3 regions of the Sporosarcina sp. FSL K6-2383 genome follow, and region 1 is predicted to be linked to each of the others. Evidence: predicted binding sites of a transcription regulator. Region 1 holds the regulator's gene; each other region holds the start of a gene.
What was found. Region 1 encodes Rex, which represses fermentation and respiration genes when NADH is low (regulators of the CRP and FNR family bind a similar motif). Its sites were predicted from a motif close to TTGTGAAATATTTCACAA; they were not measured.
Positions count from the first base shown of each region.

Region 1 (11,030 bases):
TTTATCCGTTAGGAATACAGTATATTTATTTTTCTTTTCGCAAACAACGCCTCTGTATGTCCGCATCATATTAGTTCCCCTTTTATATATTCCTTTATGTACACAAAATGACTATTCAGTAGTAACGTCACTGCGATTATATATTTTCTATGTCGTTCTATCGTTTTTCTCGAAACCTCAACAGTCGATTCAAGTTCTTTCATCGGCAATCTTTTATTTGCCATAAGATAAGCATAAAAATCCGGTGTTTCAGCTATGATTTGTGCAATCTGAAAGGCTGTCTTCCTTGAATCTGTATGTTTCGGAGATGACTTGGAAAGCTCTTGAAAAGATAAACCAAAGTCCTTTAACAGTTTGTTATATTCCATGATCTCTTCACGGCGTTCTGCTGCTTGTTGTTCACTCGAATAGGATACAATCGATGCTTGATCAAATACGTAACGTTGAGCATCAGAGGCTGCCGTTTCATCTTCACCTTTCAGTAAGTGAATCGCGCCATTTCTTGCTGCTTCTTTTCGAAAATGATCGATCAATCTCCTCTTCATAATCAAATGTGAAAAGGTCGTCAACGATGAGTTGTCTTCGGGATTGAACTGCACAATCGCTTCATAAAAAGCACTCATTGCTATACTAAATTCGTCATCATGCTCATCGACAAATCGTTTGCATACGAAAGAAGCCGTTTTTTTAATGAACGGAGTAAATGCGATAAGAAGGTCATCCATAACCTCCTTATCGCCTCTCTTTGCCTTCAATACAAGCTCATTCAATGCTGTATCAGACTTCTTATTGAATATTCCTTGTATGATAGACAAAAACATACATACCCCTCCGTTCCCATTCAATCGCGTTGCTCTTGATTGTAATGGGTGCAGCGAAAAATGAAAAGAAGTTTGCTAGAAAGTAATTAGTTTTTCTTTTCTTTTCCCACTTGCTTTTGTTGTTCTTTATTCGCTTTACGTTCTGCTTTTAACGCCTCACGCTCTGCTTTTTGAGTTACTTTCAATTCTTCTCTTTGTGCTTTATGCTGTGCATTTAATTGTGCTTGTGGAGCTTTTTCTTGTTTCACTTTAGCTGGCTTTTCTTCTTTTACTGGCGCTTCTTCCTCAACTGCTTCTTCTTTCACCTCTGGCTGTTCAGGTACGACAGTTTCAGGTTGCTCAGGTGTTTCAAGCTCCGGCTGTTCATCGGTTTCTGCTTCTGCCTGCTTATTCTCCCATTTTTCAATGGAACGCTCCATGTTACGTTTAATAGCTGCTTTTGCTGTTGGATTTTGGACCTGTTCATAGGCTTTTGCAAGTGCAACAAGATTTCCAGCAGTATACCCTTCTGGAATTTCTGGAAGTACACTTTCCTCTTCCGTTGTTGCTTTATCCTCATTATCTTCGCTTTCCACTTTAGGTAATTCCACAGTTTTAGTTGAATTGTCCGCTACATCAGTAGTCGAACCCTTTCCAAGCTGGCGAAGATCAAGTGTTTCAGACGCTTTTTCATCCGCCCATGCATAGCTCGTCCCAGTTACTGTTAATCCCGCAATTAGCAATGCTGCTCCCGTTTGTTTCCACTTCTTTTGCATTTTAAATCACCTCAACATTTTTTTTGCCCTTTTTGGACATACCAGTTATTCGTATAGGATTCTTTTTTTGAGGGGGTCGATGAAAACTTTTTTCTAGGAACATACTAAAATATTTATATTCGTATGCTTACCTAAGATTTAAGAACAATCTTCCAGTATTCCTTTAACAAGGCACCATATTAAAATGGGAGCTCTTTAATGTTCAATAAATGTCTATCAGTGTTTACAATATTATGCTACCATTATTTTTAAACGTTATTAAATTAAAATAGAAGGTTAATATATAAAGCCATATAGGGAGTTGGTATTTTGGTTGACAAGGAAACGCAGATAAAGGTACTACTTTATGGAAACCCATTCGATTTTGCATGCAAAACTCTTGGCGTTGAAAATATGAGATATCATCATTACTCCAAAGTGTTTACGGTTAGCCAAGAGGAAGTATATGCATATACTGAAGTCAATGGCATCCCACAAAGTGATTCAACGAGCAAAGATTCTATGGGTGAAGGCTTCCATTACTTTGAAGAGGAAGCTAAATGGTATACCTTTTTTAGAGAGAGAGGTTCCATCTACCATGAAAAAAACTTTGATGATTATGAGCTCGGTAAAAAATATATAGTCCTTACATTGCTACAGTTAGCCGGTACCGGACTCTATTAGTAGCTGTTTTTAACAATCTGGCGCGATCAACATTACGATCTCTGTCACTAAAAGCTTAGTGCTTTAAAAATCAAAAAGCACCAACTCCTATAATCGGAGTTGACGCTTTTTATCTTAGATATGACGGATCACATCATGCCGCCCATGCCACCCATATCTGGCATTCCACCCATTCCAGCACCAGCTGGCTCAGGAAGGTCCGCAACTACTGCTTCAGTCGTTAGGAACATAGCTGCTACAGATGCTGCGTTTTGAAGTGCTGAACGTGTCACCTTAGTTGGATCGACGATACCTGCTTGCATCATGTTGACCCAAGTACCTTCTGCAGCGTTGAAGCCAATGCCAACTTCTTCACGTTTGAGACGGTCAACAACGATTGAGCCTTCAAGGCCTGCGTTGTTAGCGATTTGACGAACTGGCTCTTCAAGTGCACGAAGAACGATTTTCACGCCTGTTGCTACGTCGCCTTCTACAGACTCTAGTAACGCTTCTACTTTGCTGTAGACGTTAACAAGTGCCGTACCACCACCAGAAACGATACCTTCTTCGACAGCTGCACGTGTAGAGTTCAATGCGTCTTCGATGCGAAGTTTACGTTCTTTTAGTTCTGTTTCAGTTGCCGCTCCAACTTTGATGACGGCAACGCCGCCTGCTAATTTCGCAAGACGTTCTTGCAATTTCTCTTTATCGAATTCAGATGTAGATTCTTCAAGTTGAACGCGGATTTGGTTAACGCGTCCTGCAATCACTTCAGAGTTGCCGCTACCTTCGACGATTGTCGTGTTGTCTTTCGTTACAACGACTTTCGCTGCGTGTCCAAGTTGCGTAATATCTGCTGATTTAAGGTCAAGGCCTAAATCTTCTGTAATGACTTGACCACCTGTTAGTACTGCGATGTCTTCTAGCATTGCTTTACGGCGGTCACCGAAGCCTGGAGCTTTTACTGCAACAGCATTGAATGTACCACGAAGTTTGTTCACAACAAGTGTTGCTAGCGCTTCGCCTTCAACGTCTTCTGCAATCATTAGAAGTGGTTTACCTTGTTGAACGACTTGTTCAAGAACAGGAAGAATTTCCTGGATGTTTGTAATCTTTTTATCTGTAATTAAAATGTATGGGTTATCGAGAACTGCTTCCATTTTGTCTGTATCTGTTGCCATATAAGCAGACGCATAGCCACGGTCGAATTGCATACCTTCTACGACATCTAGTTCAGTCGTGAAGCCTTTCGATTCTTCAATTGTGATAACACCATCGTTACCAACACGCTCCATTGCTTCAGCGATCAATTGTCCGACTTCCTCGTCGCCAGAAGAGATAGCCGCAACTTGCGCAATTTCTTCTTTCCCTTGGATTTCATCGGAAATATCTTGTAATCCTTCAATCGCAGCGATAACCGCTTTTTCGATTCCTTTACGGATACCGACAGGGTTTGCGCCAGCTGTAACGTTTTTCAAACCTTCACGGATCATTGCTTGCGCTAGAACCGTTGCAGTTGTTGTACCGTCACCTGCGATTTCGTTCGTTTTCGAAGCGACTTCTGCTACGAGTTTAGCACCCATATTTTCAAATGCATCTTCTAATTCGATTTCTTTTGCGATTGTCACACCATCGTTTGTAATAAGTGGTGAACCGAATTTCTTTTCAAGAACAACGTTACGTCCTTTAGGTCCAAGTGTTACTTTTACAGCATCTGCTAATGTATCAACACCACGAAGCATTGCGCTACGTGCGTCTTCATTGAATTTAATTTGTTTAGCCATTTATAAGTTCCCTCCTGATTTTCGTGTATTTGTAAATTAACCGATTGGTAGCTTATTAGCCGATAATCGCTAAAATGTCGCTTTCACGCAGGATCAGATATTCGTTACCTTCATATTTCACTTCAGTACCAGCATATTTTGAGAAGATGATCCGATCGCCTTCTTTAACTTCCAGGTCGATGCGCTGGCCATTTTCAAGCACACGTCCAGTACCTGCCGCAATAACTTTACCTTCTTGCGGTTTCTCTTTCGCGGAATCCGGTATTACAATACCGCTTGATGTTTTTTCTTCTGCCTCGATCAATTCGATTAAGATACGGTCACCTAATGGTTTCAACAAGTAAAACAACCTCCTCAAAGTAATTTCTACATTTTTAGCACTCGGTAGATGTGAGTGCTAACACATTTCCTATCATAATGAATATTTGCATTAATTGCAAGCGAAATACTTTCAATTACGCTACAGTGTAGTTGCGTCGAGAGTTCACACTTCCTATTGATTCGAGTTAAACATTTCTCTTTGCTTATCTGGCTTTAAACAGCTAAAATTAACCTCAGCCACAGTTGAAAGGGTGGGTTCGTTGAAAAACTGGAAAATCTCTTTATGGCTCTTAGCAACATATGCAGCCATGCATATGGGTAGTATCTTTTTAAGCCAAGGTTTGTTTGACTACTTCCCCTGGAATGAACAATATAGTGAAAAAGACATTGCCTATCGCGCAAGCGCTTGGGCATTGTTCATCAGCAATGCTCTTGCGGCCATTGTATTTTTGGCATTCATCTTTCGCAATAAAAAGTTCTTCCATATTTTCAAAGGAAAAAAATCTACAACCGGCAATGCGATTCTTTGGGGAATCATCGGTTTCTTCCTCGTTATGGGAGGACAAATGCTCGCTGGTATGATTGAAGGCTTGTTTGGCATCACGCCGGGGTCTGATAATACGGCTATACTCAGTGACATTGCAAAAGTATCCCCTATCATCATTCTTTCAATCGTCTTATTTGCACCATTCCTAGAAGAAATAGTGTTTAGACGCATTCTTTTTGGTGGAATTTATCAAAAAACAAATTTCTGGGTTGCCGCCATTGCCAGTGCCCTGATTTTTGCTGCAGTGCATAACGAGCTTGAGCATCTTTTAGTCTACATGGCGCCCGGACTCATATTCTCTTATCTGTACTATCGAACCAAACGACTGCTGACACCAATGATTGCCCACCTACTCATGAATGGCTTCGTCGTCATTGCCAATCTAAACCTCGAGAAACTTCAAAAATATCTCGAAGAGCTAGAAAGTTTAAAGCAAGGAATTATCATCTTTTTCCAATAAAAAAATCTTCCTTACCGAAATTTTCGGTTGGAAGACTTTTTTATTGTTGCTCCTGTTGACCCATCACTTCGTCAATTTGTCGCTGTTGCTCTGCACGAACTTCTTCTAACTGTCGCTCTCGCTCTGCCAGCTCTTCATCCGACTTCCGTTGCTTTTCTGCCTTCAAATATTTTCGATAGCCAAATTTGGATATGAAAATACTGATTTCATAGAGCGCAAACAATGGAACGGTCACGAATAAGTGAGAAAACAAATCAGGCGGTGTAATAAAGGCTGCAATGACGAACAGTACGAAATAAGCATACTTTCGAATTTTCACCAATGTTGCCGGATCCAAAATACCAAGTCTTGTTAAAAATAGCAGGACAATCGGCAACTGGAAAACGATACCGAATGGTATGAGTAATTGAAACAAGAATGAGAAATACTCATTAATGCCAATTGTTTGGGTAATGCCCAAATCTGACGATAAATTCACCATGAACTTCATCACATATGGCAATAGTACAAAATAGGCAAACGAAATCCCCCCGACAAATAGGAAGAACGTGTACGGGATATAACTCAACGTTGCACGTCGTTCCGTTTCATGTAACCCAGGCGAGATGAACGCCCATAACTGATACATAGTAACCGGTGAAACAATAATGACCGCAACAAAAATAATCACTTTCAAGTAGATCATAATAGGATCGAGCACACTGAATGCATTTAACGTAGTACCATCAACTAATCCGTCATGCTCCAAAAACTGAAATTGCAAAAATTGTATGATTGGCTTGGCGATGAAAAATCCGCCTATTATTGCAACAACAAAGAAAACGACGATTACCATCAGCCGTTTTCTAATTTCATCTATATGTTCAATGATTGTTAAGTTTTTTTCTGCCATTGGACAAACATCCTAACTTACTTCACTTCTTCTTTCTTAACTTCCACTTGCAATACTTCTGCTTTTTTGTCTTCTACTTTCTTTACGTCGTCATTTTCTACGAGACCTTTCGTCGCGTTTTTAAATTCACGCAATGAAGAACCGAACGCCTTCCCAATCTCAGGCAACTTCTTTGGACCGAAAACAAGCAACGCAATAATTGCGATAATGACTAAACTCATTGGACCTGGCATCTCAGACACCTCCCTCGTAGTAGAAGGACTAAACCATCCCTCATTCTGCTATCCATTTTACACGAAAACAGCTTGTATTACTATTATTGGGCCATTATAATTGTGAATTTTTGACGTCATTTTTCATGAAATAAATGAGTGTCTGTAACTCTACAGATAAATCAATCGTATGGACACGCACTTCATCAGGTGCCGTCAAGCGGACTGGTGTAAAGTTCAAAATCCCTTTAATCCCTGCCTCCACCAGCTTATCGGTAACATCCTGCGCTACCCGTGATGGTACTGTCAGAATGACAAGATCAATGCCTAGTTCAACAATTTTTTCACTAATTGTATCTGGGTGAAACACAGGAATGCCACTCAACATTTTTCCCCCTGCCGGAGCTTTTGGATCAAACGCTACGACAATACGTGTATTATGGTTTTTATGAAAATTATACTTTAAAAAAGCACTACCCAAACTGCCCACACCAATGAGTGCAACATCCGTTCCTTCATCCTGATCAAGAATCTGACGGAAAAATTCGACAAGATAATGCACATCATAGCCATATCCTTTGCGGCCAAGCGCCCCAAAATGGGAGAAGTCTCGCCGGATTGTTGCCGCATCAATTTTCATCGCTTCACTTAATTCACTTGAAGATACACGTTTCTTCCCTAAATTTGCGAAGTTTTGAAGAAATCTATAATAGAGAGGCAACCGCTTTGATGTCGCCTGTGGTATTTTTGGCGTTTCTTCTATCATTGTATAGCCTCCCGAACCTACTCATTCATTACAACCTGGCACAACAGCGGCCAAACATAAACCGATTCTATCGTACAGTAGATACAGAAGGTTGTAAAGTCGACCGTTGCACGCTTCGAGCCATTCCAGTAAACTAAAGTAGAATAGAGGTGTTCGATATGATTGTATTACAAGTGAACGGACTGACAAAATCATTCTCAGGAACCAATATATTAGAAAATATTCGACTCGAAGTCCAACACCGTGACCGCGTTGCACTCGTTGGACGTAACGGAGCAGGCAAGTCGACACTTCTGAAAATAATTGCTGGTGAAATGACAGCAGACTCAGGCGATTTAATTATCCCGAAAGACGTTAGAATTGGTTATCTTGAACAGCATAGTGGTATCGACTCTTCCTTGTCTGTCTGGCAAGAAATGATGACCGTCTTCGAACCACTTCATAATATGGAAAGACGGCTACGGACACTTGAGGTGCAGATGGCTGACCCGGCTGTATACGACAACCCAACAGACTATGAACGGGTAATGTCAGAGTATGACGCCCTTCAAATCGAGTTCAAGGATTCTGGTGGCTATCAATATGAGTCAGACACGCGCTCCGTTCTACACGGTATGCGCTTTTATCCCGACGATTATGAAAAAAGCGTCAGCCTTCTATCTGGAGGCCAAAAGACACGCTTAGCACTTGCGAAAATGCTGCTTAGCAAGCCTGATCTTCTCATCCTTGATGAGCCGACAAACCATCTCGATATCGAAACGCTCGGCTGGCTGGAAAAATACCTCGTTTCTTATGAGGGTGCCATTTTAATTGTTTCACACGACCGCTATTTCCTGGATGAAATCGTGACAATCGTCTATGAAGTTTCTAGGCGTAAAGTGGCGAAGTATATAGGTAATTACAGTGCTTATCTCGACGAAAAATCGAAGAATTACGAACGTGATCAAAAGCTTTTTGAAAAGGACATGAGTGAGAAAGCGAAACTCGAAGATTTCGTCCAGCGCAACATTGCTCGTGCATCGACTTCTAAAATGGCGAAGAGCCGTCGCAAACAGCTCGAACGGACAGACTGGATGGATTCGCCTGACGGAGACGAAAAATCAGCTAGCTTTAGCTTTTCAATTGACCGCCCGAGTGGTAATGATGTGTTAGCGCTCGACAATGTTGCGATTGGCTATAACGATACCCCTGTATCAACAGGCATCAACCTGCGTGTCTACAAGCAAGACCGTATTGCTATCATCGGACCGAATGGCGTCGGCAAGTCAACATTGCTGAAAACACTCGTCAAAACAAATGAAGCCATTGCAGGCTTGATACGTTATGGGACAAACGTTCAATTTGGTTATTATGATCAGGAACAAGCTACACTAATTGGGACTAGCACTGTTCTTCAGGAATTATGGAATGATTGGCCGATGATGAATGAAAAAGATGTGCGCTCTGTGCTAGGTCGCTTTTTATTTACAGGCGAAGATGTGGATAAGCCCGTCACTTCCTTATCAGGTGGCGAAAAAGCACGACTATCACTTGCTAAGCTAATGCTCGAAAAATCGAATACACTCGTTCTCGATGAGCCAACAAACCATCTGGACTTAGACAGCAAAGAAATTCTCGAAAATGCATTGGATGATTTCCCAGGTACACTCATCTTCGTATCACATGACCGTTACTTTATTAACCGTATCGCAACAAAAGTCATTGACATTAGTGCAACAGGTGCTGTCGAGTATCTCGGCGATTACGATTATTTTGTGGAGAAGAAGTTGGAACAGCAAGAGTTGCTTGACGAGGCGAATCTCACGAAAGCAACTACAATACCTTTACAAGGCAGAAAGAACGAAGAAGATAAAGAACTGAAAAAGCAGGAAAGAAAACTGACGAGGTCGATTGCAGAGCTTGAAGCGGAGCTATCCGGGTTAGACGAAGCGATAGCATCCCTGCAAGACGAACTTGTTACGCCTGAATATGCAGATGATCACGTGAAGCTAATGGAGCTACAAGCACAAATCGATGCACATCAGATGGATCATGATAACAAATCAGAAGATTGGTTGCTCCTTCAAGAAGAATTGGAATCCCTTTCTTAAAGAGTAGTGATTTTAACGCACCACATCGAATCGATAGCACCGATTCAATGTGGTGCGTTGTCGTTTCGGCTGTCGGAATATGATAGATAATCTTCAGCATTGTTTTTCTCGGGAAATTATTTCCCACAATCTTATACACAATTAAAATGTTGATAGAATGGGATACAAACAATGTTATGCACATTATCCACAGGTTCTCTATTTTTTATACACAAAGTTATCCTGTCATCAACGTTATGAAATGTACAATTTCATATGTTATGCACAACTTGTCCACAGATTGTGCATAAGTACGAATGTTCCCTCTTGACAACTCAGAAATTATTCCAACATAAAAACACGAAAATTGTTGTTTAATGACAATTTTCGTATTTACATTTATTTATTGATTCCACGAAGCGAGTGGCATACCTGGCTTGCCATTCATCGAAAGATTTCCACGTATTCCATCTACAAACATCGCTGCTCCTGCGGCCGCAATCATGGCTGCATTATCTGTACAAAGAGTAATTGGTGGGACATAAAAGGGAATTTCCTCTTGCTTAAATGCCTGTTCTAGTGATGCACGCAAGCCTTTGTTTGCTGCAACACCACCAGCCGCAATCACTTGCTTCACCCCATACTCCTTCGCTGCCTTTAATGCTTTCGTCGTCAGCACCTCAACGACACTCGCCTGAAAGCCAGCTGCAACATGAGCTGGATTAATCTGTTCTCCACGCTGTTCAAGATTATGTTTATAATTAATAACGGACGACTTAAGCCCACTAAAACTAAAATCATACGAATCTGACTCAAGCCACGCCCTTGGAAAAGATATTTCCGCATCACTTTCTGCCGCTAATCGGTCAATTTCTGGTCCACCAGGATAAGGAAGTCCAAGCACGCGAGCGACCTTATCGTAGGCTTCACCAGCAGCGTCATCTCGTGTCTCTCCAATAAGTTTGAATGACCCGTGTCGTTCCATTAGTACAAGCTCCGTATGCCCTCCAGAAACGATGAGTGCTAGCAACGGAAACTCCATTGGTTGCATTAACTCATTCGCGTAAATATGACCCGCAATATGATGAACACCAACAATCGGCAAACCATTGGCAAAGGCAAAAGCTTTAGCTGCATTGACACCGATTAATAATGCCCCTACTAGTCCTGGTCCTTCTGTTACAGCAACTGCATCCAGCTGTGCAGGAACTAATCCAGCTTCCGCAAGCGCTTCTTCAATGACCAACGTAATCTGTTCTACATGATGTCTCGATGCTATTTCAGGCACAACACCACCAAATCGTTTCTGGCTTACAATTTGGGAAGCAACAACATTTGAAATAATCTCCGTTCCATTTTTTACAATGGAAGCAGCTGTTTCATCACAGCTTGTTTCAATCCCTAATATATAGTTATCTGTCATCATTTGAACTCCACCCACATGACGAGCGCATCTTCATGGTCGTCTGTATAATAGTTTTTTCGTATTCCACCATCCTGGAAACCAAGCTTACGATACAAATTTTGTGCAGTATCATTCGTCAAGCGCACTTCAAGCGTCATCAACCGAACTTCCATCTGTTCGCAAAGTGTCATTGCTTCCCTCATTAGGGCTTCACCAATCCCATTGCCCCGCATATGCGGACGTACAGCTACATTCGTAATATGACACTCATCCAATACAATCCACATACCACAATGACCAATAACCTCTTGGCCATCGACTGCAACGACATAATGCGCATAGTCATTCCCCGTCAT
Region 1 covers NZ_CP152017.1:3,651,482-3,662,511, forward strand. Annotated here, with positions in the region: gene MKZ10_RS18380 (anti-sigma factor domain-containing protein) at 1-69, opposite strand, end outside; gene sigI (RNA polymerase sigma-I factor) at 66-821, opposite strand; gene MKZ10_RS18390 (hypothetical protein) at 908-1,576, opposite strand; gene MKZ10_RS18395 (hypothetical protein) at 1,886-2,239, shown strand; gene groL (chaperonin GroEL) at 2,368-4,002, opposite strand; gene groES (co-chaperone GroES) at 4,058-4,342, opposite strand; gene MKZ10_RS18410 (CPBP family intramembrane glutamic endopeptidase) at 4,584-5,330, shown strand; gene tatC (twin-arginine translocase subunit TatC) at 5,371-6,222, opposite strand; gene MKZ10_RS18420 (twin-arginine translocase TatA/TatE family subunit) at 6,240-6,455, opposite strand; gene MKZ10_RS18425 (redox-sensing transcriptional repressor Rex) at 6,550-7,200, opposite strand; gene MKZ10_RS18430 (ABC-F family ATP-binding cassette domain-containing protein) at 7,359-9,290, shown strand; gene tsaD (tRNA (adenosine(37)-N6)-threonylcarbamoyltransferase complex transferase subunit TsaD) at 9,673-10,695, opposite strand; gene rimI (ribosomal protein S18-alanine N-acetyltransferase) at 10,692-11,030, opposite strand, start outside.

Region 2 (11,030 bases), 1.2 Mb from region 1:
TTCGGCTGTTCAACAACTTCTTCTACATAATTCGATTCCATGTCATTTTCTTCGGCCTTTAGCGTTAACACCTGCGAGTCGCGGCTACCATCTACATAGACAGTACCACCCTTCGCTCCGCCTTTATACAGACGCTCATAGACACTCTCAACCTGCTCGACTGTATAACCACGTGGCGCGTTAACTGTCTTGGAGATGGAACTATCTATCCAGCGTTGAATGATACACTGCACATCCGCATGTGCCTCTGGTGCAAGACTCATCGAAGAGATGAACCATTCCGGCAAGTTGTCCGGATCTACTTCAGGATTACGTTGTAAATATTCCTCTACAATACCTGCTTTAACCTCAATAAATTTCCCAAGGCGTCCGCTACGATAATAGGTAAAGGAAAAGTATGGTTCTAATCCAGTACTGACGCCAACCATAGTTCCAGTGGACCCTGTAGGTGCAACTGTTAATAAATGAGAATTTCGTATACCGTATTTCAAAATAGATTGGCGAATATCCTCAGGCATTTTCTTCATGAAGCCTGTGTTGATGAATGCATTGCGAAGAGCTACTGTTTCTTCATCTGATTTACCGACGAGGAATGGGAAGCTCCCTTTTTCTTTTGCAAGCTCAACCGACTCACGGTAAGCCGTTGTGGCAATTGCTTCGAATACATTATCAACGAGTTCGTTACCTTCTACTGAACCGTATTCTTTCTCACAATAAATCAGTAAATCAGCAAGACCCATCACACCGAGTCCTACACGACGTTCTCCGAGGGCTTGTACTTTATTGTCTTCAAGGAAATAAGGCGTGGCATCGATAACATTGTCCTGCATACGAACGCCAACTCGTACTGTTTCCTTCAATTTTTCATAGTTAACTGTTTTCGTTTCTTTATTTGCAAATTCAGCAAGGTTTACAGCAGCTAAATTGCACACACTATATGGTGCAAGGGGTTGTTCACCACACGGGTTTGTTGCTACGACTTGCTGGCCATATGCTTTTGCATTTGTTTCGTTGTTGGCATTGTCAATGAAGAAAATACCTGGTTCTGCAGAATATGTTGCACAAATATTAATCAAATCCCATAGCGCACGTGCTTTGATCGTTCGGTAGACGCGTACAGCGAATCCTTGACGCTCCCATTCACGAACATCCCCAACTTTATGCCACTCTTCATTGTAAGCTGCCATTTCTTCTGGCGAATACTTCTCAACTGCTGGGAACCGTAGCTCGTAATCTGCATCCTGTTCAACAGCTTCCATAAAATCATCCGTCAGAGTGACCGAAATATTTGCACCTGTGAGGAATTCTAAGTTATGTACGGAATACGTCCCACCATCGCGTAGTTTCGATTCAGCATCGCGCATGATTGCTTCGTTGAAGCCGCCCATTCCTGGGATTGTTCGGTAATTTAATAGACCTTGATACATCGCTTCCTCTTGTACAGTTAGCGGTTTAAATTTCAATTTTTCACTTGCGAGTTTTTTAATCAGCTCGTCTTCTGTATGTTCCAGAAGGTAACGGAGAATCCGCGGATTCTGCATTTTCGAGATGATAAATTCATAAATGTCAGGGTGCCAATCCGCAAGCATGATCATCTGGGCCCCGCGTCGACTTCCACCTTGTTCGACAAGATGTGTCAATTTCGCAATATCGTCCAGCCATGATACCGATCCAGACGACTTGCCGTTTACGCCGCGCGCCAACGTGTTGCGTGGGCGCAATGTAGAACCATTTGTCCCAACTCCGCCGCCTCGACTCATAATCTCCATCACCTGTTTACGATGATCAGAAATTCCTTCGCGTGAGTCTGCCACAAACGGCATCACATAACAGTTGAAAAATGTCACTTCCGTATCCGATCCAGCCCCGTAGAGCACACGCCCAGCTGGGATAAAATTCAAATTAGACAGCTGGTCATAAAAGCGATCAAACGACTCCTTACGCTTGTCCTCTGTCGTTTCAACGGAAGCAAGCCCCGTCGCGTTCCGCTTTGCAATTTGCTCATAAAAAACTTCAAGCGGCTTTTCAATCACATCGATTGGTCGAGTCACGATGCCCTCTTCCTGTTCTTCCGGATTATCAATTGCAGACCGGAATTCTTTTTCAATCCAAATATCTGCCTTACCACTCTTCGCATCAATTGCGGTAATAAATCCAAGTCCACGCGCCGGGAACTTCGGATCCTCCTTCACCGTCAGAACGACAAAATCACCAATTTTAAGCGTTTTTTTCGCAGTATCCTTGAATGAATACCGGTCAATCATAACGAGTCTAGATACCCCGCTATGTTCAATTTTCATATCTGGGGTAATGGTATGCACTTGCGGAAATTTCGCAATATCTGCATTCAGTTGCACCTTATCTAAAATTGGCTCTTGATGCTTTGAAACAATAACCATTTAAGCACCCTCCTTTTCAAATTTCACTAATTAATACAACATGTTGTGTTAATCTTCTCTATTAATCTACTACATCTTGAATCACTCTTCAATATCGATGTTTTTACATTTTCCGACAATCTCTTTATCTACGCCATTCTACTAAGTTTTATTACAAAAAATAGCCCGAAAGTTATAGGCTCACTTTTTAAAAGTCCAGTCATCATTAGCATATTTTTTTCGTTCGATATCGTGTACAAATTCAAGCTGTCGCTCGCTTAATTGTAATGGCTCCAGTTGCATATCAAGCGCAGCTTCAAATCCTTGTGCAAATGCCTCCACACATTCCTCTACAGACACCGTTCGTTTCATCAGACGATCAATTGCAACCGCCTTTTCTGGCAAACTGGCACGCATTCGTTCGCGCTGTTCTTCCGACCTAAATTTAAATAGTGACACGAGTTTATTTTCATCAAGACTCAAAAGTATCGCACCATGCTGCAAAATAACACCTTTTTGCCTCGTCTGTGCACTGCCTGCCACTTTCTTTCCTTCAACAACTAGCTCATACCAGCTCGGCGCATCAAAGCACACCGCGCTTTTCGGATTTTTTAAATCATCAGTTTGCTGAATCGTTTGCGGAACTGAAAATTGTGCATCAAGACCTAAATTCCGAAAACCTTCCAGCACACCGCCTGAAATAACCCGATAAGCCTCCGTCACCGTTTCCGGCATATCAGGATAACTCTCAGAGACAATCACGCTATATGTAAGTTCATGCTCATGCAGAACGCCTCGTCCCCCAGTCGGACGCCTCACGAAGCCGAGACCGTGTTTACGTACTTCATCCATCTCAATTTCTTTGTCAACACTTTGAAAATATCCAATCGATAATGTTGCCGGTTGCCATTCGTAAAACCGCAACACCGGACCGATTTCCCCTTTGCTATGCCATTCCAACAATGCCTCGTCCAGCGCCATATTGAACGAAGCGCTACATTTCCCCGAATTAATGAAGTGCCAAATCGTTTTTTTCATCCGAATTCTCCCTCCACAACGAATTTCATTTTATCATTCCCATTGAACTAGTGCCACCTAATCTTTATAATAGAAAAGTAGAGAGAAAGGGGAAAGTTGTTGTGAATTTAATTATTTTAGGAGTTGCTACAGTTCTATTGATTGGATACATGGTCATAACGATGCTACGTCTTCGAAAAGCCGTTACCAATTTAACACAAGATCAGTTTATCGAGGGCTACCGAAAGGCACAGCTCATTGATGTACGCGAGACGAAAGATTTTGACGCTGGCCATATTTTGGGTGCTCGTAATATCCCATACTCTCAGTTCCGTCAACGTTTCAAAGAAATCCGCTCGGACAAGCCTGTCTACCTATACGACCAAAACGGTGGTAAAAGCGCACGGGCTGCATTATTTTTAAAGAAAAAAGATTACAAGCATTTATTCCATCTTCAAGGTGGCTTCCGCTTATGGACGGGTAAAGTAAAAAGTAAATAACAATAAGGAGAGGCCGCCACGGCTTCTCCTTATTGTTATTTAAATATTTATAGCTTCTACTGCTCTAAATATGCCGCCAACTGCTCAGCAGCCTCTCTCCCTTGCCGAATACAATCCGGGACTCCAACACCCTCGTAGCCAGCCCCGCAGAGGTAAACGCCAGGACTATGGACGGCAAGATCTGCCCTTACCTTTTTCAACTCCTCGACATGCTTTACTGGATACTGTGGCATCGAGTGTTCTAGCCGAGTAATTTCATGAAATAATGGCTGAGCTTGGATACCCATAATCTCTTCCAAATCTTTTAACGCAGCTACTACGAGTTGCTCGTCAGATAGGTGAACCCACTCCTCCGCACCTCCACGCCCAATGTAACAGCGCAGTAATACTTTGCCTTCCGGTGCTGTATGAAGCCATTTAGAAGAACTCCATGTGCAAGCTGTTAACATGCGCCCTTCTTTGCGGGGGATCAGAAAACCAGAACCGTTTAATGGAAATGTGAAATCTTCAGCATCAAAAGCGAGTACGATATTCGCAACAGACACATAGTTAATTTTCTCTAACCACTGTAACGAAGAACTAATTGGTAATAACTTCGCCGTTTGATGAGTAGGTAAAGCCATAATAAGCCCATCTGCCTGTAACTGTTGCTCGTCATCCAAGCAAACTTTATAGCCCTGTCTATCTTGAATAATCGTTTGCACACCTTTCCCAGCAATCAGTTGAATCGACTCCAATTCTGCTAACAGTCGATCAACCAACGAAATCATCCCATTACGGAACGTTAGAAACATACTTTTCTGCGCAATTTCAGGCAAACCTTTCATACTAGGTGCTGGTTTTTGTTTATTTGCCAACATCCCTATAATCAAACTTCGATGCGTTTGCTCCATTGCTGCAAAATGCGGAAAAGTTGCTTGTAAGCTTAACGAATGTGTGTCTCCTGCGTAAATCCCACCCAATAACGGCTCTGTGATATGTTCTAGCACTTCCTTACCCAAACGACGTTGGATGAAATGACCTAATGCTTCATCTTCCATCCCTTTCTTTTTAGGCAAGCATAGATCCATAGCAGCTCGAATTTTCCCTGCAGGCGATATGAGCTTCGTTTTCATAAACGGCGTTAATTCTGTCGGAATACCTAGCATAAGTCCAGGCGGCATCTTATGCAATTTACCTTTATGTACTATATAATTTGTCTTGGCTTGGGGATTCGTCGCCGTCAGTTCATCTTCGATTCCTAATTCCTTAATCAGTGTCATAATAGGCATTTTACGTGCTAAAAAAGACTCCGGACCTTGTTCAATAATGAACTCTTCACGATGCAATGTCCGTATTTTACCACCAAACGTCTGACTTTTTTCAATTAAAGTTAGCTCAACAGGAATTTTTCGTTCATCAAACCATTTTTTCGTATAAAAAGCAGCGCTTAGCCCTGTAATGCCACCACCCACAATAATAATCTTCCTTTTCGTATTCTCCACTTAGCATCCACCTTTCAACATCAAGCATTTTAGCGAAGTGCTTTTGGAATATATGAGCAAGATGGATCGCTTTCCAAGTAATCACCCGTCATTGCATAGGCTCTCGCACGCGAACCACCGCACATATGCTTAAACTCACAAACACCACATTTACCTTTCAATAACGACTTATCTCGTAACTGTTTCATAACTGGTGAATTTTGATAAATATCGGAAAGTGATTGTTCACGAACATTACCGCAAACGACCGGTAAAAAACCACTTGGATAGACATCTCCCGTATGACTAATAAAGACAAAACCGTCTCCATCATTAACAAATTTTGGTGCACGACCTAATAAGTCAGAGCGCTTTGCAATACCACTTTCCCCCAGCCTCTCTTTTTCTTGATGAAACACACGTCTATAATGAGGCGCTTCCGTCGTCTTCACACCATAAGGCATTTTTTGTTGAATTTGATATAACCATTTCATCACTTCTTCGTGCTCTTCCGGACTCACCATATCCTTCTCCATACCGCGTCCTGTTGGCACTAGGAAGAATGTACTCCATAGTACTGTCCCCATCTCTTTCACCTTCTCAGCAATCGCTTCAAGATCATGGAGATTATATTTCGATATGGTTGTATTCACTTGAATCGGGATATTTAGTTCCTTTAAGAACTCAATCCCTTTCATCGTTCGATCATAAGATCCTTTCGTTCCACGGAAATGGTCATGAATTTCTGCGCAAGAGCCATCCAAACTAAATGCCCATCTCGATAAACCAACATCTTTTGCCTTCTGAATGGCTTCCTTCGTTACTTTCGGCGTTGCACTTGGCGTCATAGAAACAGGAAGATTTCTCTCTTCAATCGCATATTTTGCAAGATCAAATAAATCAGGACGCATCAATGGGTCGCCACCCGTAAAAACAAATAGTGGATTATTCATGGCTGCAATCTCATCAATTAGTTTTTTTCCTTCTTCAAATGATAATTGACGAGGATCAGCCTTATATTGCGCTTCCGCCCTACAGTGCAAACACTTTAAAGCACAGGCTCGTGTCACTTCCCATATAACAATAAACGGGTTTACATCGTAATTAACCTCTTCTTTGATAGATATCATCTTAAACGCTCCTTTAGTATGATATATCTTGATTGAAACTACATCATTAGCATAGTACTAAGCTAGAACGTCCCTTGTGATATTTATCACAAGAATTTAATGGGATGTGTACGTTTCGTCACAAACACGACAAAAAAGCACAGCGCAAGGCTATGCTTTTTCATAATAAGATTATTATTTTGTATAACGTAATACCGGCTGACGAGCTGCCTTCGTTTCATCTAAACGATTAATGACCGTCGTATGTGGTGCATTTTGAACGATTTCAGGGTTTTCTTCAACTTCTTTGGCAATTTGGATAAGTGCATCACAAAATGCATCGAGCGTTTCTTTCGATTCTGTTTCTGTCGGCTCAATCATCATGCCTTCCTCAACATTTAGCGGGAAGTAGATTGTTGGCGGATGATAGCCAAAGTCAAGTAGTCGTTTTGCCATATCAAGTGTACGAACGCCTAATTTCTTCTGGCGACGACCTGAAAGCACAAATTCATGCTTACAATGGCGGTTATATGGTAGGTCGAAGTAAGGCTCAAGCCGACGCATCATATAGTTGGCATTCAATACCGCATATTCCGTAACAGCTTTCAAGCCGTCCGGTCCCATTGAACGGATATAAGTATACGCACGCAGATAAATGCCAAAGTTACCATAGAACGGCTTCACACGGCCAATCGTTTGTGGAATATTGTAATCGAATGTGTATACATCGGCTTTTTTCACAAGCACTGGTTTTGGCAAGAAAGGAGCCAAGTCCGCCTTAACACCAACTGGACCTGAACCAGGACCACCACCACCGTGAGGACCTGTAAATGTTTTGTGTAAATTTAAGTGAACCGCATCAAAGCCCATGTCACCAGGACGCGCCTTAGACATAACCGCATTCAAGTTCGCTCCATCATAGTACAATTTCCCACCAACAGCGTGAACGATTTCAGCCATTTCAAGAATATCTTCCTCAAAAAGTCCAAGCGTATTCGGGTTTGTCAGCATCAATGCCGCAGTATCTGATCCAACAACACGCTTCAAGTCTTCCAAGTCAACAAGTCCATGTTCATTCGACTTCACTGTAACCGTTTCAAAGCCTGCAACCGTTGCGGATGCTGGGTTTGTTCCGTGAGCAGAGTCTGGAACAAGTACTTTTGTGCGGTGGAAGTCTCCGTTTGCTTCATGGAACGCACGAATCATCATCAATGCTGTCCATTCGCCATGTGCTCCAGCAGCTGGCTGAAGTGTGACTTCATCCATTCCTGTGATTTCAACAAGATGCTCTTGCAAATCATACATAATTTCCATTGCACCTTGTACAGTCGACTCATCTTGCAATGGATGAATGTTAGCAAATCCAGGGAAACGTGCAACAAATTCATTGATTTTCGGATTGTATTTCATCGTACAAGATCCTAGTGGGTAAAATCCTGTATCTACACCATGGTTACGGTTAGACAACGCTGTGTAATGGCGCATTATATCAAGCTCAGACACTTCTGGAAGCTCTGCTGCTTCTTCGCGAATAAATCCTGCTGGCAATAAATCTGACAGATCCAATTCAGGCACATCTAATTCTGGAAGACTGTAGCCAATTCGTCCTTCTTTCGTTAATTCAAAAATTAACGGCTGATTATCTTTATGCATGAAGGGCCTCCATTTCCTGCACAAGTGCATCGATTTCTTCTTTTGTACGTTGTTCCGTCACAGCAACCAATGCGTGATTCGCAAATGCCGGATATGTTAAACCAAGGTCATAACCACCAAGAATGCCTTTTGTGAAGAGGTGTGCATTGACTTCTTTGACCGATTTTTTGCAATTAACGACGATTTCATTAAAATGAGCACCGCCAAATAATACTTCAAAGCCAGCTTTTTCAAATGCATCCTTAGCATAGCGTGTTTTCACGATATTTTGATAGGCAATTTCCTGCGCACCCATTTTACCAAGTGCCGTCATCGCAACAGATGCAGCAAGTGCATTCAACGCTTGGTTTGAACAGATATTAGATGTCGCTTTATCACGACGAATATGCTGCTCACGTGCTTGCAATGTCAATACATAACCACGTCGTCCTTCGTCGTCCGTTGTTTCTCCCACAAGACGTCCTGGAACTTTACGCATCAATTTTTTCGTCACAGCGAAATAACCACAGTGTGGTCCACCGAAAGCTTCTGGAATCCCAAATGGTTGTGCATCACCAACTGTAATATCAGCACCCAACTTACCTGGAGGTGTCAGTACACCAAGTGCTAGCGGGTTAGAGGATACAACAAATAATCCACCCTTATCATGCGTTATGTCACCAATTTTTTGAATATCTTCAATCTGACCGAAGAAGTTTGGATATTGTACAAGAACAGCAGCTGTATCTTCATCCATCAATTCTTCTAGTTTTGCCATATCTGTTACGCCGTCTTTTTGCGGAATCGTCACAACATCAATTGACTGTCCTGATGCATAAGATAGCACAACATCGCGTGATTCTGGATGTACAGTTTCAGAAACAAGAAGTTTTTTTCGACGAGTGTGACCTGCCGCTAGATTTCCTGCTTCTGCAAGTGCCGTTCCGCCATCATACATAGAAGAGTTGGCAAGATCCATACCCGTTAACTCGCAGATCATTGTCTGGAATTCGAAAATAGCTTGCAGCTCTCCTTGTGAAATTTCCGGTTGATATGGCGTGTAAGCTGTGTAAAACTCAGAACGTGAAATGACATGGTCAACGATGATCGGCTTGAAGTGATCATAGACGCCCGCACCAAGGAATGATGCATATGTACGCGCATCCGCATTTTTTGCAGCAACTTGTGCCAATTCTTTTGTTAATGCAGTCTCGGATTTTGCTTTTTTAATATTATATTCGCCTTTAAAACGAACTTTTTCAGGAATATCTGCAAATAGTTCATCTACTGAAGAAATACCGATTGTTTGCAGCATTTCAGCACGATCGGTTTCCGTCATTGGAAGGTAACGATGCTTCATGTCTAGTTAGCCCCTTTTCATTTTGTTATCGTTTATAAAATGGTGTTGCAATAATGACTGCTTTCAATCGCTTATTGCGAATTTCAACTTCCACCTCTGTACCTTCAGCTGTATGCTCACTTTTCAGTAAAGCAAAGCCAATATTCTTTTTAAGTGTCGGTGATTGTGTACCCGTCGTCACTTCGCCAATTTCGACGTCGCTTAAGAATACTTTGTAACCTGTACGCGGAATACCTTTGTCAATCATTTCAAGACCAATCAATTTACGTGGTACACCATTTTCTTTTTGCGCAGTAAGTGCTGCTTTGCCGAGAAAATCCTCTTCTTTATTTAATTTCACAACGAAGCCAAGGCCCGTTTCAAGTGGTGAAATATCTTTTGATAGCTCTTGACCGTAAAGTGGCAAGCCTGCTTCAAAACGCAGTGTATCACGTGCACCCAGACCTGCTGGAATCACACCTTCCGCTTCACCAGCTGTAAGAATTGCAGGCCACAGTGCAACGATAGCCTCTGATGAACCGTAAATTTCAAAGCCATTTTCACCAGTATATCCCGTGCGTGAAACAAGGACAGAATGGCCAGCAACGTTGACATTTTCTTTAAAACGGAAAAACTTAATATCCGCCAATGGCTCATCTGTTAATTTTTGTAGGACTTCTTGTGCTACAGGTCCTTGTAAAGCAAGAAGGCCATAGTCAGCTGATTTGTCTTCTATGACAACATCCGCTGTTGCATGGCTGTTCATCCAGGCAACGTCTTTGTCAATATTCGATGCATTCACAACAAGTAGGTAATCGTTGTCTCCACGTTTGTAAATGAGAAGATCATCGATCGTTCCGCCATCCTCATAACACATCGCCGTATATTGCGCTTGACCATCGACTAATTTCGATACATCATTCGTTACTAATTTTTGTAGGTAAGCAAGAGCTCCTGCTCCACTGACAAACACTTCACCCATATGCGAAACGTCAAACAGGCCCGCTTTTGTCCGTACTGCTTCATGTTCTGCTTTAATGCTTGAAAATTGAACCGGTAACTCCCAACCACCAAAATCAATTGTTTTCCCGCCGTACTGTGCATAGCTATCGAATAAAGCAGTACGTTTTAGTGCATTTGTCATAACTGATTCCTCCTTGGAAAATGATTAAAAAACTAGGCGACAGCAAAATCGTGATTGCTCTTATAAGGTCATCAATGAACTTATCTTTCTGACATTATAAAAAAAAGACAGAGGTCCCCTTAAAAGAGAACCTCTGTCCTTGTACCTGAAAGTTTGACCTTACGGCTTTCCTCGTTGGTGGTCGAACAATGCCGACACTCTCCAGAGATGCGTCATGCATGAGTCTTGTTACCTGAGAGATTCATAACTGCTGTTATTTGCTCCTTCGGCGACGCCAGTGCGTGCTCTCCCCATACAATCATTCGCGTTATTCAGTTGGTATGAATGTTAATGTGAATACGAATAAGATTCGGACAACAATGCCCTTTCGCCTTATATCTTAACATTTGATATTTGAAAGCGCAATAGTTTTTATTAGATAGTCAAATTCACGAACGTTATCGCTTTA
Region 2 covers NZ_CP152017.1:2,417,525-2,428,554, forward strand. Annotated here, with positions in the region: gene MKZ10_RS11930 (vitamin B12-dependent ribonucleotide reductase) at 1-2,399, opposite strand, end outside; gene MKZ10_RS11935 (biotin/lipoate A/B protein ligase family protein) at 2,580-3,416, opposite strand; gene MKZ10_RS11940 (rhodanese-like domain-containing protein) at 3,566-3,895, shown strand; gene hemG (protoporphyrinogen oxidase) at 3,952-5,379, opposite strand; gene MKZ10_RS11950 (TIGR04053 family radical SAM/SPASM domain-containing protein) at 5,409-6,488, opposite strand; gene gcvPB (aminomethyl-transferring glycine dehydrogenase subunit GcvPB) at 6,663-8,120, opposite strand; gene gcvPA (aminomethyl-transferring glycine dehydrogenase subunit GcvPA) at 8,113-9,459, opposite strand; gene gcvT (glycine cleavage system aminomethyltransferase GcvT) at 9,485-10,582, opposite strand; glycine riboswitch at 10,793-10,884, opposite strand.
Region 2: the regulator Rex is predicted to act here: its motif matches at 6,563-6,580, upstream of MKZ10_RS11950 (TIGR04053 family radical SAM/SPASM domain-containing protein).

Region 3 (11,030 bases), 830 kb from region 1:
TAGAAGATTTTCCCTAAGGCAATTTTCGACAGTTTAGAACCTGATTTCAATTCCAATTTGCCGTTATTCAGCTTCCAACCACCTTTATAAAGCTCTTGGTCTTCCCAACGTTTTGGATAACCAATTCCCGGTTTTGTTTCTACGTTGTTAAACCACATATACTCCGCACCTTCGCGGTTTGTCCAAGTCGTTTTACATGTAACACTACATGTATGACAGCCAATACATTTGTCTAGATTCATAACCATTGCAACTTGTGCTTTAATTTTCAAGCCAATTTACCTCCTTCATCTTGCGGACTGCGACGTAAACATCCCGCTGATTTCCGATTGGTCCGTAATAGTTAAATCCATAACTTAGCTGAGCGTAACCACCAACCATTTGTGTTGGTTTCATATGAATGCGTGTTGGAGCATTATGGCTTCCACCGCGTTCTTCTGTAATTTCAGAACCAGGTACTTGGATATGCTTATCCTGTGCGTGATACATGAACATCGTACCTTTTGGCATTCTATGACTGACAACTGCCCGCGCTGTTACAACTCCGTTTCGATTGTAAACTTCTAACCACTGATTATCGTCAATATCATGCTCTTCTGCATCTTCATTAGAAATCCATACTGTTGGACCTCCGCGGAATAGCGTCAGCATATGCTGATTATCCTGATAGGTAGAGTGAATATTCCACTTACCATGCGGCGTTAAATATCTTAAAACTAGAGAATCTTGTCCGCCAACAATTTGCTTATCACGTGGTCCAAATACCATTGGTGGCAATGTTGGTTTGTAAACCGGTAATGCTTCACCAAAATCAAGGAATAGCTCATGGTCAATATAGAAATGCTGTCTTCCTGTCAGTGTGCGGAACGGAACGAGTCGCTCGATATTCGTTGTAAATGGTGAATATCGACGTCCCATCTTATTAGATCCACTGAACACTGGCGTCGGAATAACTTCCCGAGGCTGTGCGGTAATACTAGCAAAAGTAAAGCGTTCTGCCGCCCTATCTGCCGAAATATCTTTTAACTCAACGCCCGAATCATGTTCTGCCGCTTCGTATGCCTTTTGTGACACCCGACCATTTGTAGCAGATGATAATGTCAGCATTGCTTCAGCAGCATGTTTCGCTGTATGCAATTTTGGCAGCCCATTTTTGATGGTTTCATCAAAATAAGTGCCATTGATACCTTTCATCATTTCATACTCTTCAGCAACAGAGAAACTAACGCCATGCGCACCGACTTTTCCTGTTGATAATAAAGGACCAAGCGTTACATATTTATCGTAAATAGTTGTATAATCACGTTCGACAATCGTCATACCAGGCATTGTTTTCCCTGGAATCGCTTCAACTTCACCCTTTTTCCAGTCTTTCACTTCACCGTAAGGCTGTGCAATTTCCTGAATAGAGTCATGCGCCAATGGAGTCGTTACCAAATCCTTGTAAACACCCGGCAAATGAGTTTTCGCCATTTCTGAGAATGTTTGTGCAATCGAACGGTAAATATCCCAGTCCGAACGTGATTCCCACAGTGGGTCTACTGCCGGATTGAACGGATGGACAAATGGATGCATGTCTGTTGATGAAAGGTCGTGTTTTTCATACCAAGTCGCTGCTGGAAGAACGATATCTGCATACATCGGCGTTGCAGTCATACGGAAATCCAATGCAACAAGAAGATCAAGCTTGCCTTCTACCTCGTCACGCCATACCATTTCTTCTGGTTTTACCTCGTCATTTGGGGAAGCTAGTAATCCATCAGATGCTCCGAAAAGGTGTTTCATGAAGTATTCCTGTCCTTTTGCAGAACTAGATACCAGATTAGAACGCCAAATGAATAATGAGCGCGGGAAGTTTTCCGGTGCGTCAGGATCTTCTACAGCAAATTGCAAATCACCTGACTTCAATTGCTCAAGCGTATGACCTACAATTTCTTCTGTCGTAGTTTTTCCTAATGCCGCTGCTTCTTCAGCAAATAGCAAACTATTCTTATTAAACTGTGGATAAGATGGTAACCAGCCCAACCTAGCAGCTAGAACATTATAATCTGCCGGGTGCTCATAACGTGCTTTCCCAGCCGTAGGTGACATCAGTACCTCTGCTCCAGCCTCCTCATACTTCCACTGATTTGTCGCATAGTAGAAGAAGGATGTTGCATTTTGGAGACGCGGTGGTGCCTGCCAATCCCTCGCAAAGGCAATCGTGCTCCAACCTTCAATCGGACGGCATTTTTCTTGCCCAACATAATGCGCCCAGCCTCCGCCATTAACGCCTTGTGAAGCTGTCAATGTTACGAGATTGAGGATGGATCTGTAAATCGTGTCACTGTTAAACCAGTGGTTAATACCCGCTCCCATAATAATCATAGAACGACCACCCGTATCAAGGGAGTTCTGCGCAAATTCACGTGCAATTTGTATCACAAGCTCCGGTTTAACATTGGTGATTTTTTGCTGCCAAGCAGGTGTATAAATGGAGTTGACATCGTCATAACCACTTGCCTCTAGATCGCTATCGATACGACGAACGCCGTATTGGCTTAGCATTAAATCGTAAACAGTTGCGACAAGTCTTTCTGTCCCATCTGCAAAAGTTACTTTCTTCGTAGGAATCGGGCGGTTAAATGTCCCATTGGCAATATTATCGAAATAAGGGAATACCATTTCTGTCCATTCAGCACCATGGTCTGCAACCGATAATGCAGGCTCAACACGTGTACCGTCTGCGTTATCAAGAATTAGATTCCACTTCGCATCCTCTTCCCAACGCTGTCCCATCGTGCCGTTTGGAACAATGATTTCATCTGTTGCTTCATCAAAGATAACTGGCTTCCATTCTGAGTGCTCGGACGTACTACCCAGGTCACTCGCTCGTAGGAAACGACCTGCTTTGTACGATCCCTCATGCTCATCTAGCATGATTAAAAACGGCATATCCGTGTACTGCTTCGCATAATTGATGAACATCGGTTCTTTTCGTTGCTCATAAAATTCATCTAAAATAACATGCGTCATTGCTTGTGCAACAGCTGCATCTGTACCAGGATTTGCAGCAATCCAGTCATCGGCATGTGTCACACTTTCTGCATAGTCCGGTGCAACAGAAACTACTTTTGTTCCTTTGTAGCGTACTTCTGTCATGAAGTGAGCGTCTGGCGTCCGTGTTAGGGGTACGTTCGATCCCCACATAATAATATAACCTGCATTAAACCAGTCACTCGATTCAGGAACGTCCGTCTGCTCACCCCAAATTTGTGGAGAAGCTGGTGGTAAATCTGCATACCAGTCATAGAAACTAAGCATTTCTCCACCAAGAAGGGAGATGAAACGCGCACCTGATGCATAACTAACCATCGACATCGCCGGAATTGGCGTAAATCCAGCAATGCGGTCTGGACCGTATTTTTGAATTGTGTAAATAAGTTGTGCAGAAATCAGCATCGTAGCATCGCGCCAATTGACACGAACATGTCCACCTTTTCCGCGAGCTTTTTTATATTCATCCGCTTTTTTAGGATCTTCGACAATGCTTGCCCATGCTTTCACAGGATCCTTCATTTCAGTCAATGCTTGACCCCACATCCGCCACAGTTTTCCTCGTATGTAAGGGTACTTCACGCGAAGTGGACTGTATTCATACCACGAAAACGATGCACCACGTGGACAGCCTCGCGGTTCAAATTCAGGCATATCAGGACCACAGGAAGGGTAGTCAATCTGTTGGTTTTCCCAAGTAATAATGCCGTTTTTCACAAACACTTTCCAACTACATGACCCCGTACAGTTGACGCCATGCGTTGTTCTAACTACCTTGTCGTGGGACCAGCGTTGGCGATACATATTCTCCCAATCCCGGCTTTTCTCTTCTAGAATCGACCAGTTTCCTGAGTAACGTTCAACGGGCTTGAAGTATCTTAGTCCACTTTTCAGTACACTTTTTTTCTTCATCGAGAAAACTCACTCCTTTTCAGAATAATGAACTTAATGAGGGGATACATCATTACGTTCATTCATATACCCCTAATTCTAAAGATTAACCCAGCACCTTCCTATTAGGGAAAGTCCTATATCGTATATAAACTTACCTTACTAGACAAAAAAAGCCACCCGCGGGCAGCTTTTTTAGTGTATTTATTAAAGTGCAGCACGTACTCGATCGAATAGAACGTTATTTTCAAGGTGAACATGTTCAAATGTGTCTTTTTCAAGCTGTGCAAGACGCGCATAGACAACACGGTACGTACCACAAGCTTCTTCTGGTGGTGTGTAGTTATTTGTTAAATCTCGGATTTCAAATAATAATTCGCCTGCATGCTCGTGCTCTGCTTCTAATTCCATAACATGTGGCTTCACTTGCTCTTTTAATTCTGGAGTTGGATTTTCCAAAAAATCAAGAATGACTGGGAAGACATTTTTATCTTCGTCCGCCGTGTGATCTAAAAGCTCAGCACGTAATTCCTTGAAAATTTCTTGGATACGTACAAGATGCGGATGATTTTCTCCGTGAACCTTAACGACTCGCGTAATGTACGGTGTAAGCGCTGGTAATTCTTCACGTAAACCTGCATGGTATTTTTCTTGAATGTAAGAGACGAGCGTTCTATTGCCGAATGAAGTCGGATGTGTACTACCGACTTGCTCTCGTTTTTCTTCTATTTTTTGAATGCTTACTAATACTTCTTCTGGATTCAGATTGCGATCTTCTGCCGCATCTTTCAACGGGATTTTCCCTCCGCAGCAAAAATCGATACGAAGACTTCTAAATAGATCCGCACTTTGTGGAAGTGCAGTGACGATATCGCAAACTTGTGTTTCAAGCGTTAGTTGACTCATAATAGTTGTTCCTCCCCTAATCAATTTAGTGAGAATCATTCTCACTATCAAGTATACGTGCTTACTGCCATTGTTCATACTAGGGATTACCCTAGATATCAATAATAGCGTTTTTCACACATAACACTCTTACCTTTCTTACTATCTCCATCATAATTGACGCGAGTATAAGGGAATGTGATATATATCACATTTCGACTATTGTCATGAATTTTTCACAATTGAAAAGTGCACTCATCTTCAATACATTTTTAATAACCATTTTTCAGGAACTTTACTCTAAAGGTTGTCCCACCTAATGAGCTATCCACCTCAATTTTGCCGCCATGTAATTCTACAATACTTTTCACAATGGCTAAACCTAAACCTGAACCACCCGTTTGATGGGAACGTGACTTTTCAACCCTATAGAATCTCTCAAATATATAAGGCAAGTCCATTTCAGGAATGACTTGTCCATAATTTGTAACTTCAATTTCTATTAATTTATCGGATTCAGATAATGTAACATCAATATACCTTCCATTTTTTCCATACCGAATGGCATTTTGAATTAGATTTTCAAATATCCTCGCTAATTTATTTCCATCTCCCATCACAATAGGATGGTTTACAGTTGAGAAATATTGTCTTATTTCCATACCCGCCTCATGAACCTGAACCTGAAATTGAACTGCTAATTGATTTAACATTTCTTCTATATTTACAGGAACTTCATTAATTAAAGACTCTTTATTTTGAACCAAGGTATATTCAAATAGATCATTCATCAATTGGTGAAGATCTTTAGATTTTTGATGAATAATTTGAATAAAATATCTCAGTTCAACCTCATTCTTATATCGATCTTCATTTATCAATTCTAAATAGCCAACAATTGATGTTAGTGGTGAGCGAAGGTCATGGGCAACATTTGTAATCAAATCATTTTTTGTTTGCGCAGACTTTTTTTGATCAACTACTGACTTTTCTACTTGCGTAATTATGTGATTAACTTTTGCACCTAATTCGCCTAGTACACTATTATCTGCAATTGTTACTTTTTTGTTGAAATGGCCTTCTGATATATATTCAATTTCATTAATCATTCTCGTTAGTAAATATTCAACATACTTCTGTCGTTCAAAATGAATAAAAAGGAAAAAGTATAAGACAAATAATACACAATAGCCTAGTACAAATGACGCTATACCAAAAGTGCCCACTAATTCAATTAGGTCCGAGAAACGGGAAGATTGCGTCTCTAAATAAAAGATAGCAGAAATCAGTATAAAACCAGTCAGACCTGCCAATATCGCTGCAGACACTAGATAAATCAATAATTTCCAAATAGAAATGAACTTAATGATCTTTTTCAATTTTATAGCCCACTCCCCAAACAGTTTGGATAATTGTTTCTCCCGGAATGACTAATTCGAATTTATCCCGTACATTCTTAATGTGAACCATGACTGTTTTATTCGAACCCATGCTGTCTTCTTTCCACACTCTTTCAAAGATCTCTTCAGAACTGAATACTGTTCCTTTGTTTTTTGCGAGTAAATATAAGATGTCAAATTCAATAGACGTTAGCTTAATTTCTTTTCCACTCGCCGTAACCCTATGGGATTGCTTATCTATTTCAAGTGAGTTAGCTCGGATGGTACCCCTGTCTACACCTACTGGTTCGTAGTTGGATCTCCGTAACAATGCCTTTACTCGAGCCACTAATTCTAATGGATTAAAGGGTTTTAACATATAATCATCTGCGCCCGTCATGAGTCCTATAATTTTATCCATATCTTGCACTTTCGCACTTAGCATTAGTATGGGCACCTGATTATCCACTCTGATATGTTTACAAAATTCTAGTCCATCCATATTCGGCATCATGATATCCAAAATAATGAGGTTTACAGGATTATGCTTCATAATTTTTAAAGCTTCTAATCCATCCCCTGCTTGAAGGACATGATATCCCTCATTTTTCATGTATATTTCCGCTAACTTTCCAATTTCTCTATCATCGTCAACAATTAGGATACTATTCCCCAATATGTCTTGCCCCCTTTTCAGGATAAACGCGTTAATGTCTTTGAACACTATTCTCCAGTCTTAGTTTCTGTAAAACAGTATAAACAAATGAGTTTTTTGATATTTCACTTATTATTAAAAATCCTATCACAGTCCCTAATGTATTCGCAATCAAATCATTAATATCTGTACTACGCCCATTTCCAAGTATTATTCTAATTAGAACCTGTGTCACTTCAAAAGATAAGCTGATAGATAGTCCCATAAAAGCAACCTTTTTAACCGATTGATATTTATTACTCAATAACGGTAAATACATACCAAAAGGAACCAGCATAATTATATTCAATATAAAAGTTGGTATATCTATTGTTAACACAGGGATAAAGTTAATAGACTTATACCACGGTGTTAAATTAGCATACTTCCCAATATTCACTTCAATAGGAAAAAACACAAAATGAATCATACACAAAAAATAAACTGCAAAAGAAGTTAATATTATAAACTGACCAAAGTGATATTTCTTTCTAATAACCGTAACCAAGACCATATAGCATAAAAAAAGTAGAAACGCCGGGATAAGAATATACCAGGAATCTATTGTATACATGAATGAGTTTTCCATTTATTCGACCTCAAAAAAATACTTTCATCTTTGATTTTTTTTGTAACTAAACAAAGTATAACTTCTGTTTTTAAAGTTTTTCTTAAGAAATCAACAATGATTTCTTAACACGTAAAAAATAAAAAACGTATATTCACCTGAAATATACGTTTTAGACTATTGATATCCTATCTACGTGAGTTCTTACATACATTTTCTATTTGAATGTTTAACTTAATCTATACTCATTACTTGATTATTTACCATGATACTTTTAATCGTGGACTTATCTAAAAACATACGGTTTCCATTTGAATCTAGGCTATACATCCATTTGAATCCAATGTCCGTTGTACTTGTTGAACCATTACTCAATTCAATGATTTGATTATCATCTGTAATCACCTTAACAATCGGACTGATTTCTGGTAAATAGCTTTCCTGACCATCTATTCTTTCTCCCTCAATCTCAATTCCAACGGCTGAAACATTTAAAGCTTTCAATACTACTTCCTCTTTTTGTTGTTTTAGCATTACATTAATATCGATTTTCTTAGAACGATCATGTGCTGTAAATTTATTTTTAAAGGGACCATTAGCAATGATTTCATCTGTATCAGTATTCACAATGGCTTCGGCTTTAATCGTAACGCTTTTGCCTTCTAGAGTACTGAATGTATCTACATCAAATGTGCCAATAATCTGTTTGCGATCTTCTGTTAATTGTTGCTCAACCATATAACTTGCACCATGCTTTATATCTAATTCCAAATTTTCGATTGTAGCTCCTTCAGGAAATTTAGTCTTATCTTCTTTTTCAAAGGAAACTATGATGAGCGAGCTTTTCCCCCCACTCAAACTTTCTTCTATTTTCATTTTCACCCCAGATTCTACCACCACTTGATCATGCTTATTTTTTACACCTCCAAACAACTCATTTATATACCCTGTGTCTTGAGATGCCAAAACAGTAGTTGAAGTACCAATTACCATTATTGCAACGCCAGTGACTATCCCTTTTCGCATATTCATAAAAGCTTTCTTTCCTGTTTTTTTCTTATCCATTATTATCTCTCCCTCTACTTCTGATTTAAGCAAGTAAATTTTGCTTATGCACTGATTATATCCATGAATTTTAAAGTTTTATTTAAGAAATACATAAGCTTCTCTTAAATACAAAGAAGTTCAACTTAACCAATATAAAAAAGCCTCCATCTAGCCGTTTACTAGCTACTGAATGCCTCTACTTCTACGATTATAAAAACCCATCAAGAATCCAATACCAAGTGAATGAAAACAAATAGACAAAACTTTATATGCATAGCCCGAAAGAAATTTAACTTTCTTCACCTTAATCCATTTACCAATAGGTTCTTCTCTAAAAACAAAACTTGGCTGTTATGAACTTAAAAAAACGAGAAAGGAGACAAGATTCATATACGAATCTTGTCTCCTTTCTCATTGTTATTTAATGTTTTCTCCCCTGCAACTGAACCAGTTAGCTAAATATGTTTATGCGATCTTTCATTTACAGATCATCAAAACCATTCAAATCACTCGTTTTCACATACTGCCTCGAAGTCTGCTCAAAGAAGTCCGTTTTTGTATCGTCGAAACTATCAACGTAGGCACGAATCCACTTCATTGGATTATCGGTGAATTCCGGGTAGATTTCACTAAGCCCAAGCATGCGTAGCATTTTATTGGCACGATATTTCACGTAGCCTTCCATTTCAATCAAGTCGATGCCTTCGATATCCGCTAATACATAGCGACTCCAAGCAACTTCCTGTTCGACAGAATGCTTGAATTGGTCGTAAATCCATTCTGTAAATGCCTCTGTATTTTGTTCTGAGTTTTCTGAGAGTGCTGCACGAAAAATATCGCTGATTGCTTTACCGTGTTGGAGCTCATCACGATTTATATACGAAATCATCGTCGATGTGCCGACCATTTTTTGATTACGTGCTAAGTTATAGAAAAATGCAAAGCCACTGTAGAAGAAAAGTCCTTCTAATAATGTTGTATACACCATCGCTTTTAATGCGGACTCAATTGTCGGATTTTCTGCAAATTCATTATAAACGTCAACAATTCGGTCGTTGCGGCGCATAAGCACCTCGTCTGTGCGTCCCATTTCAAACGACGCTAGCTGTTTATCGAGCGTCGTTACCGAAGATAATACATAGGCATAGCTATGATTATGCTCGCTTTCCTGATCGGCAATGGTTGCCATCAGTGATTTAACAGAAGGATCTGTCGTATACTGTGCAATTTTTGCCGCGATATCTGTTTGTGGACCATCAAGCGTTGCAAGCAATCCAATAATCTTTAGGAATGCGTCTTGCTCTGGCTTTGTCAGCGACGAGAATTGTTTAACGTCCTGCGTCATGTCGACTTCATTGGCCGTCCAAAAAAGCGAACGAATCCGTTGTCTTAATGTATAGAAATGTGGATGTGCGAGATCGTTCCAGTTCAAAATTCCGCTCGCTTTGCCACCAAATATAGCCGTTGATTTATTTGGATTTGCAGGTTCTAATACCTTTACTCGTGTAAGTTTTTCCAATTCTTGATGACCCCTTTCGACCATTCGATGACTGTTGATTGTTGTACGCCACGTGGGCTTTGTTCAATTTTTAAAGGTTCATAAGTTGATGCGTAAAACCGGGCCAATTTGTCTGCCGCCAAACAAAATAGCTCGTCGCCTCCGAATTGGGTATCTCCTGTTCCAAAAACGTAGACATTATCGGGTTTATACCCAACATCCGCGGCGAAATCCTTCACTTCATCAGGTGTTGCTCCTTTGTCCCACGTAAATGAACCAATAATCAGCGCATCGAAATGGCGAGGGTTCGGCATGATGCCGCCACCAATTCGATACGTCGTAACATCGACATTTTCCGCGACCAAGGTAGCAGCAATCATGTCAGCAACTTCTTGGGTATTCCCGCTCCAAGAAGCATAGGCAATTAAGAATGACACCATTCACACTCTTCAATATCTGTCGCGGTTGAACGCGTGTAGTAAGTTGTTTTCATGCCAGACTTCCATGCTTGCACGTGAAGGTCAAGAAGCACTGATGCACGAATCGAGTTCGGCACATACAAGTTGAAAGAAATCGATTGGTCAATATGGCGCTGTCTCGCAGCGTTCTGTTTAATCGACCAACGTTGATCGACAATATAAGCAGAACGGCGATAGACGTCATAGGTGTTATGATTAAGATCAGGCGCAACTACAGGCAATTTATAGTCTTTCTTTTCTTCATGATAAAACGGCTTAAAAATAGGATCGATGGACGCCGTTGACCCTGCAATAACAGATGTCGAGCTATTCGGCGCAACCGCCATTAAATAGCCGTTGCGTACACCGTTTGTCGCTACATCAATACGCAATTCACGCCATTCCTTCGAATCATAGCCCTTGTTTTCAAAATAAAATCCAGATTGCCAATCAGAGCCTTCAAATAACGGATAAGCCCCTTTTTCCTTCGCCAGTTCCGCAGAAGCTTTGATTGTTAAAAAAGCAATTTTTTCATATAGTTTATCGGCATAATCCACTGCTTCATCGGATTCCC
Region 3 covers NZ_CP152017.1:808,525-819,554, reverse strand. Annotated here, with positions in the region: gene narH (nitrate reductase subunit beta) at 1-272, opposite strand, end outside; gene MKZ10_RS04315 (nitrate reductase subunit alpha) at 262-3,948, opposite strand; gene ric (iron-sulfur cluster repair di-iron protein) at 4,135-4,833, opposite strand; gene MKZ10_RS04305 (ATP-binding protein) at 5,085-6,197, opposite strand; gene MKZ10_RS04300 (response regulator transcription factor) at 6,175-6,867, opposite strand; gene MKZ10_RS04295 (VanZ family protein) at 6,899-7,474, opposite strand; gene MKZ10_RS04290 (hypothetical protein) at 7,688-8,518, opposite strand; gene MKZ10_RS04285 (ribonucleotide-diphosphate reductase subunit beta) at 8,982-10,043, opposite strand; gene MKZ10_RS04280 (flavodoxin) at 9,998-10,438, opposite strand; gene MKZ10_RS04275 (ribonucleoside-diphosphate reductase subunit alpha) at 10,423-11,030, opposite strand, start outside.
Region 3: the regulator Rex is predicted to act here: its motif matches at 5,009-5,026, upstream of ric (iron-sulfur cluster repair di-iron protein).